2 regions of the Streptomyces sp. NPDC041200 genome follow, and region 2 is predicted to be linked to the other one. Evidence: riboswitches for the same ligand, from Rfam matches in the RefSeq annotation. Region 2 holds a riboswitch; the other holds the start of a gene.
The links. Region 2 has a riboswitch for cyclic di-AMP ahead of ACZ6CL_RS32295 (transglycosylase family protein). Riboswitches for the same ligand answer to the same signal wherever they lie in the genome.
Positions count from the first base shown of each region.

Region 1: another riboswitch for cyclic di-AMP. It lies ahead of ACZ6CL_RS08945 (C40 family peptidase); the one in region 2 lies ahead of ACZ6CL_RS32295 (transglycosylase family protein).

Region 1 is NZ_JBVIZF010000002.1:819,241-824,686, reverse strand. It holds gene pcrA (DNA helicase PcrA) at 1-2,297, opposite strand, end outside; cyclic di-AMP (ydaO/yuaA leader) riboswitch at 2,481-2,658, shown strand; gene ACZ6CL_RS08945 (C40 family peptidase) at 2,666-3,856, shown strand; gene ACZ6CL_RS08940 (L,D-transpeptidase) at 3,917-4,633, opposite strand; gene ACZ6CL_RS08935 (hypothetical protein) at 4,824-5,177, opposite strand; gene ACZ6CL_RS08930 (C40 family peptidase) at 5,413-5,446, shown strand, end outside.
Region 2 is NZ_JBVIZF010000022.1:77,689-83,134, forward strand. It holds gene ACZ6CL_RS32280 (DUF501 domain-containing protein) at 1-397, opposite strand, end outside; gene ACZ6CL_RS32285 (FtsB family cell division protein) at 464-943, opposite strand; gene eno (phosphopyruvate hydratase) at 1,063-2,349, opposite strand; gene ACZ6CL_RS32295 (transglycosylase family protein) at 2,464-3,138, opposite strand; cyclic di-AMP (ydaO/yuaA leader) riboswitch at 3,145-3,311, opposite strand; gene ACZ6CL_RS32300 (transglycosylase family protein) at 3,566-4,531, opposite strand; gene ACZ6CL_RS32305 (cytochrome P450 family protein) at 4,645-5,446, opposite strand, start outside.

The DNA.
Region 1 (5,446 bases), on a different contig from region 2:
CGCGAACGCGACGACGACAGCCCCGCCCCGCCGCCCGACATGGTCCCGCCGCCCGACATCGCGCCCATCGTCGCCGACGGAGTCGCGGGCCCGGTGCGCCGCCACCGCACGTACTGGTCGGGGATCTCCTCCAGGAAGCGGGACGGCGGGTTGTACGCGGGCTGGCCCCACGCGCTGCGCATCGTCGACCGGGACAGATACAGCCGCTCGCGGGCGCGCGTGATCCCCACGTACGCCAGCCGCCGCTCCTCCTCCAGCTCCTTGGTCTGGCCGAGCGCGCGCATGTGCGGGAAGACCCCGTCCTCCATGCCGCTGAGGAAGACCACCGGGAACTCCAGCCCCTTGGCCGTGTGCAGCGTCATCAGCGTGATGACCCCGGCGCCCTCCTCGTCCTCGTCCGGGATCTGGTCGGAGTCGGCGACGAGCGCGACCTGCTCCAGGAACTCCGCGAGCGTGCCGGGGTTCTCCTCGCCCCGGTCCTGCTCGAACTCCAGGGCCACGGACGCCAGCTCCTGGAGGTTCTCGATGCGGGTCTCGTCCTGCGGGTCGGTGGACGCCTGCAGCTCCGCCAGATAGCCGGTGCGCTCCAGCACGGCCTCCAGGACGGTCGCCGGGCCCGCACCCGACTCCACGATGGTCCGCAGCTCCTCCATGAGCGTGTTGAACCGCTTGACCGCGTTCGCCGAGCGGGCGGCCATGCCGTACGCCTCGTCGACGCGGCGCAGCGCCTGCGGGAAGGTGATCTTCTCGCGCGACGCGAGCGCGTCGATCATCGCTTCGGCACGGTCGCCGATGCCGCGCTTGGGCACGTTCATGATGCGGCGCAGCGGTACGGCGTCCTCGGGGTTGGCCAGCACGCGCAGGTACGCGAGGACGTCGCGGACCTCCTTGCGCTCGTAGAAGCGGACGCCGCCGACGACCTTGTACGGCAGGCCGACCCGGATGAAGATTTCCTCGAAGACACGGGACTGGGCGTTGGTGCGGTAGAAGACCGCGACATCCCCGGCCCGGGCGTCCCCCGCGTCCGTCAGCCGGTCGATCTCGTCGGCGACGAACTGGGCCTCGTCGTGCTCGGTGTCGGCGACGTAGCCGGTGATGGTGGCGCCGGTGCCCGCCTCGGTCCACAGGTTCTTCGGGCGGCGGTTCTCGTTGCGCTCGATGACGGCGTTGGCCGCGCTCAGGATGGTCTGGGTGGAGCGGTAGTTCTGCTCCAGCAGGATCGTCCGCGCGCTGGGATAGTCCTCCTCGAACTGGAGGATGTTACGGATCGTGGCGCCCCGGAACGCGTAGATCGACTGGTCGGCGTCGCCGACGACGCACAGTTCCCCGGCCTCCATCTCGTCCGTGTCCGTGCCGACCAGCTCGCGCACCAGCGTGTACTGAGCGTGGTTGGTGTCCTGGTACTCGTCGACCATGACGTGCCGGAAGCGCCGGCGGTAGTGCTCGGAGACGTCGGGGAACGCCTGGAGCAGGTTGACCGTGGTCATGATGATGTCGTCGAAGTCGAGGGCGTTGGCCTCGCGCAGCCGCGACTGGTACATCGCGTACGCCTCGGCGAGCGTCTTCTCGAAACCGTCCGCCGCCTGACCGGCGAAGGTCTCCTCGTCGATCAGCTCGTTCTTCAGGTTGGAGATCTTGGCGCTGAACGACTTCGGCGGGAACTTCTTCGGGTCGAGGTCGAGATCCCGGCACACCAGCGCCATCAGCCGCTTCGAGTCGGCGGCGTCGTAGATCGAGAACGATGAGGTGAAGCCCAGCTTCTTCGACTCGCGGCGCAGGATGCGCACGCACGCGCTGTGGAACGTCATCACCCACATGGCGTTCGCGCGCGGGCCGACCAGCTCCTCGACCCGCTCCTTCATCTCGCCCGCGGCCTTGTTGGTGAAGGTGATGGCGAGGATCTGGCCGGGGTGCACATGGCGGGTGCCGAGCAGATACGCGATGCGGTGGGTGAGCACCCGGGTCTTGCCGGACCCGGCCCCCGCGACGATCAGCAGCGGCGAGCCGGTGTGCTCCACGGCGGCCCGCTGCTGCTCGTTCAGCCCCTCCAGCAGCGCCGCCGGGTCGATGGCGGGGCGGGGCGCGCCGTCCCGGTAGTACGCCTCTCTGGGGCCGCTCGGCACCGGAGCGTCGAAAGCGCCCGTGAAGAGGTGGTGCGGCACCTCTTCGCCGCCGGAATCACCGGGGTCACCGGAACCACCGGCCGGGCCCGGGTGTGCGGAATCCTCGGGCGGCGGGGGCTCCTCGTCCGGAGGCCCGAGGTTCGCCAGGAAGCTGTCGTCAAAGAGGCTGCTCATCGCTCACCGAGTCTAGGGCGCCACACTGACAGCCTACGCATGGACCGCGTAGGGATGTCACGAAACGGTTTCGGGCATATCGGCCAACAGCCTTCACAGGAGCCCCACGAGTTGGCTACGGTCCTCCCTCAGGCAGCCCGTACACCCGTCGGCGAACCGCGTCGGCCCGGGCGGCCTCCGCCGAGTCCGGCCACGCCCAAAGCGCCCGGAGCCGGGGACCCAACAACGCAACACCGGGGTGAATCGGCCCGAGCGGCGGTACGACGCGTACGACACGTCGTCCCTCCACAGAGGCCGTAGGGCAACCTTCCGTACCGCCCGAACCCGACAGCTAACCCGGTAGGCGGTCCACGGAAGGAGCGCCTCCCTTGGCGTCGCACCGCAAGCCGCGGACCCGAATACCCACCTACGCCTCGTCCACCGGGCGCCGCACGGCCGTCGGATTCACCACCGCCGCCCTCGCCTCCGTCACCCTCCTCTCCCAGACCGCGAACGCCGCCCCCGGTGACCCGAAGCCCGGCGCCACGCAGTCGATCGAGGCGGTCAAGGAGAAGGTGGACTCGCTCTACCACCAGGCGGAATCCGCCACCCAGCACTACAACGCCGCCAAGGAGCGCTCCGAGCAGCAGCGCACCAAGGTCAACCGGCTGCTGGACGATGTCGCCGAGAACACGGAGAAGCTCAACGAGGCCCGCCGCACGCTCGGCACCTACGCCGCGGCCCAGTACCGCAACGGCGGCATGACCTCGAGCGCCGCGAGCCTGCTGTTCTCCAACGACCCGCAGGACCTCTTCGACCAGTCCCATCTGATGAGCCGGATGGCCGGTTCACAGAAGCGGGCCGTCGACGACTTCCAGACGCAGGCGGCGAAGGCCGCCAAGCAGCGCAGCGAGGCCGCCCGGAGTCTGGCGTCGCTGACCGAGACCCAGGAAGAGCTGAAGACCAAGAAGAAGTCCGTTCAGGACAAGCTCGCGCAGGCCCGGCGGCTGCTGGCCAGCCTGACCGCCAAGGAGAAGGCGCGGCTGGCGGCGATCGAGAAGAAGAAGGCCGAGGAGGCGCGGCGCAAGGCCGCCGAGCTGGCCGAAAAGCAGCGGGAGGCGGCGGCCGAGGAGAAGCAGCAGGAGCAGGAACAGCAATCGAGCGGCGGTTCCTCTTCCGATTCCTCCTCCGGTTCCGGTTCCAGCACCGGCTCGTCCACCCCCACGAACGGCACCAAGGCCGCCAAGGCGATCGACTTCGCCGAGTCCCAGCTGGGCAAGCCGTACGTCTGGGGCGCCACCGGCCCCAACTCCTACGACTGCTCAGGGCTCACCCAGGCCGCCTGGAAGGCCGCCGGTGTCTCGCTGCCGCGCACCACGTGGGACCAGGTGAAGGCCGGTACGCGCGTCTCGACCTCCGAACTCAAGCCCGGTGATCTCGTCTTCTTCTACGACGACATCAGCCACGTCGGGCTCTACATCGGCGACGGCATGATGATCCACGCCCCGAAGCCGGGGGACGTGGTGAAGAAGGCGCCGATCACCGAGATGCCGATCTACGGGAGCGTGCGGCCCGCGTAAGCCCTCTGCCGCCGCGAGCGGTGTGGCCGCCCGCGCATCGGGCAGCCACACCGCCCCAGGTCACGTGCCCGGCTTGCGCCCGTACACGTACACGTCGTCGCCGTTCCGCAACAGGCTCCAGTACTTCTGCGCGTCACCGGAGCGCATGTTGACGCAGCCGTGGGAGCCGGGCGGCGACCACACGCTTCCCGCGATGGAGTGGAAGGCCTGGCCTCCGTCGAAGAACTGGCTGTACGGCATGGCCACGTCGTAAATCGTCGACCAGTGGTCCTTGTTCCGCCAGTAGATCTTCTTCAGTCCGGTGCGGGTCTCGTACTTGTCCCGTCCGGTGCGCACCGGCACGGGGCCGAACACCAGCCGTGAGCCGTCCTGCACCCAGCTGAGCTGGCGGGTGAGGTCGACGCAGGCGATGCGGCCCTTGTTGGTGGGGCACTTGCGCGCCGCGTTGGGGTTACGCCCCGCCGCGTTCTGCGCGTTGATCAGCTTCATGACGCCCCAGGTGACGGGGCCCGCGTAGCCGATGGTCGGGCTGATGCCGTGGTTGACCTGGAACCTCTGCGTCGCGCGGCAGTCCCCCGAGGACTGCCGACCGTCGACGGGACGACCGAGGAACTTCTCCACCTGCTTCTGATACGGACCGGTGCCCGCCGTGCACGACGTCGCCGCCTGCGCCGGTGCCGCACCGAGTGCGACGGTCAGCGGCACCACCATGCCCGCCATGCCCAACGCGACCGCCGTGCGGCGGCGCCATGCCGCGAATCTTCCCTCTGCCCCCATTGCGCGCTCCCTCCGGGCTTGCCCTTGACGGGTAAGACAGTCGAAGGGTGCGTCGGGTTGCGCTTACAGGTGCGATTTCCCCCATTCCGCCCCTTCGCACCCCCTGGTCGGGGGTCCGGCGGCATGAGACAAACTGATGGACTGTCAGGTCCAGAGGTCCGGACGATCAGGCAGACGATCAGGCAGAGGATCAGGTCCAGAGCACGGCGATGAAGATGTTCACCGTCGTCAGCGCGCCGACCGCGCCGAACACCGCGGGCTCCACCTTCTCCTCGTCCCGCTTCACGTACACCAGGCCGAGGATCACGACCAGCAGCGCCAGCTTGATGCCGATCTTGACCGTGTTCACGGTCTGATCGTCCGCCTGGTTCAGCCCGACCAGGGCGGCTCCCGTGACCAGCATGGTCAGGGCGCCGTGCAGCATCCCCGGCGTCATCCGCGCGCCGCCCCCGCGTATCGCCGTGAGCTGGGAGAGAAAGCCGCCCAGCAGCGCGGCGATGCCGACGATGTGCAGGCCGACGAACACATTGATGACTACGTCCATGGCACCGGAGACTAGCGCCGCACATATCACCGCCAGTCACCCGGGTGCGCCCCGATCGGCACATCGGTCACAGCCGCCCCGATCCTGCCCTCGTCACGCCGCCCCCGCGATCAGCAGGTGCTACCGGGGGGACGAATCCGTCCAGCTCCGTTCATCCCAGCGCGCCGCGCCACCGACCGGCCTAGCTTCCCCTCCAGGAAGCCCCCTCTCCCCGTACGAAAGGTGAGTCGCCGCAGTGGCGCCGCAGCCCCCCACGAAGCCGAAGCAGC
Region 2 (5,446 bases):
GGCACTTCACCCGGTCCGGCATGCCGCCCGCGCTCGGGAAGCCCTCCAGCACCTCGATGGCGTCGCGGCGCGCGATGTAGTCCTCATGGGCGGCGCGGTAGGCGGCGGCCAGTTCCGGGTCGCTGCCCAGCCGGGCCGTCATCTCCTTCATCACGCCCTCCGCCTCCAGCGTGCCGATCGCGGACGCGGCGCGCGGGCAGGTCAGGTAGTACGTGGTGGGGAACGGCGTGCCGTCCTCGAGGCGCGGCGCGGTCTCGACGACATCGGGGTTGCCGCAGGGGCAGCGGTGCGCGACGGCGCGCAGACCCCGCGGGAGGCGGTTCAGCTGCTCCTTGACGGCGGCGATGTCCGCGTCGGTGGGCGCGGTGGGCTCCGTCTGCGGAGGGGGCGTGTCCATGAGGGGAAAGTTCTCTTCGATCGGTGTCGGACCGGGTGCGGCCGTTTACGGCGTCGGCGCGGCGCGTCAGCGGTCCGCGGCGGCGGCCGCCTTCGGCGTGTCCGCCGTGTCCACGGCGTCCCAGAGGTTGGTGTACCAGGGGCGGTCGGCCGCGCCCCGGTCGGTGGAGCGCTCGGCCCTGGCGCCGGGGTCCACCATGCTGAAGCCGGTCTCGCCCGGCATCAGGTAGTGCAGATGCGCGCGGGCCTGCCGCTCGATGTACGCGGGGTCGCGCAGCCGGGCCTTCTGCTCGCTCAGCTTGGCCACCTCGGCACGCTCGCGCTGGGCCTGGCGCCGCTGGTCGGCGATGTCCGAGCGCTGGGAGATGTACTGCCGCATCGGGTAGGCCAGCGCGACCACCATGGAGCAGACGACCAGGGCGAGGAGGGCGGCCCGGCCGGTGAGCCGGCTGCGGCGGCGCTTGATCCGGGCACGGTAGACCCGGGCGGCGGCGTGTTCGCCGAGCGCCTTGAGTCTGGTCGCGGTGGAGAACCGATCCGCCGGCACGTCGCCTCCCCGGAGATGACTTCGCTTGAGCAGTGCCCGCTTCAGCGGGCGCCGTCCCCGGCCACGGTACGGGACCGCGGCCGGGGACAGGCGTCAGACGTGCCCGCTGGAGAGCGGGGTCAGCCCTTGAAGCGCGGGAAGGCGGAGCGGCCCGCGTACACCGCGGCGTCGTCCAGGATCTCCTCGATGCGCAGCAGCTGGTTGTACTTGGCCACCCGCTCGGAGCGGGCCGGGGCGCCGGTCTTGATCTGGCCGCAGTTGGTGGCGACGGCCAGGTCGGCGATGGTGACGTCCTCGGTCTCACCGGAGCGGTGCGACATCATGCACTTGAAGCCGCTGCGCTGGGCCAGCTCGACGGCGTCGAGGGTCTCGGTCAGCGAGCCGATCTGGTTGACCTTGACCAGCAGGGCGTTCGCGGTGTCGCTCTCGATGCCGCGGGCCAGCCGCTCGGGGTTGGTGACGAACAGGTCGTCACCGACCAGCTGGACCTTGTCACCGAGCTGCTCGGTGATCGTCTTCCAGCCGTCCCAGTCCTCCTCGTTCAGCGGGTCCTCGATGGAGACCAGCGGGTACGCGTCGACCAGCTCGGCGTAGTACGCGGTCATCTCGGACGCGGTGCGGGCCTTGCCCTCGAACTGGTAGACGCCGTCCTTGTGGAACTCGGAGGCGGCGACGTCGAGCGCGAGCGCGATGTCCTGGCCGGGCTGGTAGCCGGCCTTCTTGATGGCCTCGACGATCAGGTCCAGGGCGTCCCGGTTGGAGTCGAGGTTCGGCGCGAAGCCGCCCTCGTCGCCGAGGCCGGTGGACAGGCCTCGCTCCTTCAGCACGCCCTTGAGGGTGTGGTAGACCTCGGCGCCCCAGCGCAGGGCCTCGGAGAAGGACTCCGCGCCGACCGGCGCGATCATGAACTCCTGGATGTCCACATTGGAGTCGGCGTGCGAACCGCCGTTGAGGATGTTCATCATCGGGACCGGCAGCAGATGCGCGTTCGGACCGCCGAGGTAACGGAAGAGGGGCAGGTCGGACGCCTCGGAGGCGGCGTGTGCCACGGCAAGGGAGACGCCCAGGATGGCGTTGGCGCCGAGCGAGGACTTGTCCGGGGTGGCGTCCAGGTCGAACATCGCCTGGTCGATCAGGCGCTGCTCGGTGGCGTCATACCCGACCAGCTCGGGGCCGATCTGCTCGATGACGGCGAGGACGGCCTTCTCCACGCCCTTGCCGCCATAGCGGTTCTTGTCGCCGTCACGGAGTTCGAGGGCCTCGAAGGCGCCGGTGGAGGCGCCGGACGGGACGGCGGCACGGCCGGTGCTGCCGTCGTCGAGGCCGACCTCGACCTCGACCGTGGGGTTGCCTCGCGAGTCGAGGATCTCGCGAGCTACGACGACGTCGATGGACGGCACGAGGATCTCCTTCGTATGGGTCTTCGGTAGCAGCATGAGCCTAACCGCACCGAAGCCCCGGCGGGGTGCACCGTGGGGGCGGCGCACCCGGCCGGGGCTCGTTGACTACGGTGTGGCTGCTCAGCTCAGGTGCAGCTGCTGGCCGGGGAAGATCAGGTCGGCCTTCTGGACGACGTTCTTGTTCAGCTCGAAGAGCTTCTTCCAGCCGCCCTTGACGTCCTCCGTCTTGGCGATCTTGCCAAGGGTGTCACCGGCCTTGACCTTGTACTCGCCGTCGCCCTTCTTGATCGGGCCGCGGGCCTGGTCGCGCGCGGCGTGCTCGGGCGCGCTGCGCGGCGCGGCCTTCGGCTTGGCGGACGGGGCCGGCTGCGCGGAGTCGGACTGGCTCTGCTGCGGCGCGGACGGAGCCGGGGCGGCCGGGGCGCCGCCGGAGGTCAGGCCCTTGCCACAGACCGGCCAGGCGCCCTTGCCCTGGCTCGCGAGGACCTTCTCGGCTACCTGGATCTGCTGGGCCTTACCGGCCTTGTCTGCGGTGGGAGCGAAGGCGGTACCGCCGTAGGCGGCCCAGGTGGAGGAGGAGAACTGCAGGCCGCCGTAGTAACCGTTGCCGGTGTTGATCGACCAGTTGCCGCCGGACTCGCACTGCGCGACCTGGTCCCACTGGGAGCTGGTGGCGGCAGAGGCGGACGTCGCACCGATGAGCGGGGTGGCCACGGCGGCTCCGGCGAGGCCGACGAGCGCGGTGATGCGAGTGGCCTTGGACGGACGACGGTGCTTGCCCTGAGCATTGGACATGTTCGTTCGTTTCCTCACCGACGCCTACGAGGTGAGCTGTCGGGTTCGGGCGTGAGTTGCCCGGCTGGGTGCGGGGACCGCACCCTGCTTCACCCCTAGCCGTTCGGCCGATTCCGCTGGCCTCCCGGCACTTACCTTGGGTCCCCCGCTCCTGCCTTCGGCGCTGGCGCGTCGGTACCGGACGACCGCCGGCAGGACTCGGCGTGACGGTCGACGGTGCTCGTTGTGGCGAGCGGAAAGACGTTAAACACACGTCCGGGAAACGTTCAAACACCCTTATCGCAGCGAAGAGGGCGGTTATCGATCTCACCCGACCCACATCGGCGCAGGTGGGGCCGGGTGCGGAGAGACCGGACAGGACGGACGGGCCGGAAAATGTGACGAGAGGTATGTCTCACCGGAGCCAGATCGGGCAAATCACCCCGAACTACCGGCCCTTGATGGTGAGGTCAAGTCGCTGACCAGGGAGAATGAGATCCGGGTCGGTTCCGATGAGGTTCTCGTTGGACGCGTAGAGCCGACGCCAGTCGGCGCCCAACTCCTGCTTTTCGGCGATTGCTGAAAGGTTGTCACCCGGACGCACTGTGTAGCCGCCATCCGAGGGGTTTTCGGCGCGGTCGGTACCGCCACGCGAGGCATGGCCGCTCGGCCGCTCATCCCGGTCCCGGTCGCCCCGGTGCTTCCCCGAGGAGCCCCCGGAGCCGCTCTCGGTGGCGGAGGGGGTCGGCGAGGGGTCGGAGGTGCTGGACGAGGGGGACGGGGAGGGCGCGTCGTCGTCCGGCCCGTCGGGCGAGGCGGAGGCGGAGCCTTCGGACTGCTCCGGCCGCTCCGGCCCGCCGGACGCGTCCGGCGAGCCGGGGGTGTGCGACGCGCGGGGCGTGTCCGTCGCGCCGGGCGCCTTGCCGGACGAGTCGCCGCCCCGCCCGTCCGAGTCGCCCGAGCCCTCCGAGTCGCCGCGCTGGGCGTCCTGCCGGGGCGGAGGTGCCGTACTGCCCGGGTTCACGTCCGGGGCGTCGTCGCCGTCGCTCAGCCCGGCGTTCAGCGCGCAGCTGGGCCACGCGTCGGGGCCGCGGTCGCCGAGGATCGACTCGGCGACGGATATCTGCTGGGAGCGGCTGGCGAGGTCGGGGCGCGGGGCGTAGCTCGTGCCTCCGTACTTCTTCCACATGTCGAGGGTCAGCTGAAGACCGCCGTAGAAGCCGTTGCCCTCGTTGGCGCTCCACATCCCGGCGCTCTCGCACTCGGCGACCTGGTCCCACGTGGAGGCGGGGGCGGCCTGGGCGCCGGTCGCTCCGAAGAGCGGGATGGCGATGCTCGCACCGGTCACCCCCGCCGCGATGACGATGGCCGGAGCCTGGCGGGGGCGGCGGTGACGTCCGTTCCCGGAAAGCATGCGAATCGCCTCTCGTGTGGGGGCTCGTTTGTCGGTTGAACATAGCGACGCCACACGATCATCACAAGCCGGTGTATCCCAGGTCACGCCACGGTCACGCGGCTGACCGGATGTCACTTTTCCCAGGTCACCGGGAGGGTGCGCAGCCCGCGCATGATGAGTCCGCCGCGCCAGCGCAGTTCGTCCGGCTCCGCGCCGAGCCGGAGGCCGGGGATGCGGCGGAGCAGGGTGGCGAGGGCGGTCTGCGCCTCCAGGCGGGCCAGCGGGGCGCCCAGGCAGTAGTGGATGCCGTGGCCGTAGCCGAGGTGCTGGTTGTCGGTGCGGGCGAGGTCGAGGGTGTCCGGGCCGGGGAAGCGCTCGGGGTCGCGGTCGGCGGCGGCGAGCACCACCAGGACCGGTTCCCCCTCGCCGATGTGCTGCCCGCCGATGGTGACCGGCTCGGTGGCGAACCGCCAGGTGGCCATCTCCACCGGGCCGTCGTAGCGCAGCAGTTCCTCGACCCCGGTGGCGAGCAGCCCCTCGTCCCCTTCTTCTGCTTCTTCCAGGTGTTGCTGGAGCCGGGCGCGCTGGTCGGGGTTGCGCAGCAGCGCGTAGAGGCCGTTGCCGATGAGATTGACGGTCGTCTCGAACCCGGCGAACAAGAGGATGAAGGCCATCGCCGCGGCCTCGTTCTCGGTGAGGTGGTCGCCGTGGTCGCTGGCCCGGATCAGATCGGAGATGAGGTCGTCGCCGAGCGCGGCACGCTTCCGGTGGATCAACTCGGCCAGATACGCGCGGATCCGCTTCACCGCGCGGGCCACACCGCCGCGCGGGCCGCCGCCGTGCCGGATCATCGTCGCGGCCCAGTCCCGGAAGTCGTCCTGGTCCTCGCGCGGGACGCCGAGCAGATCGCAGATCGCGTAGATGGGGAGAGGA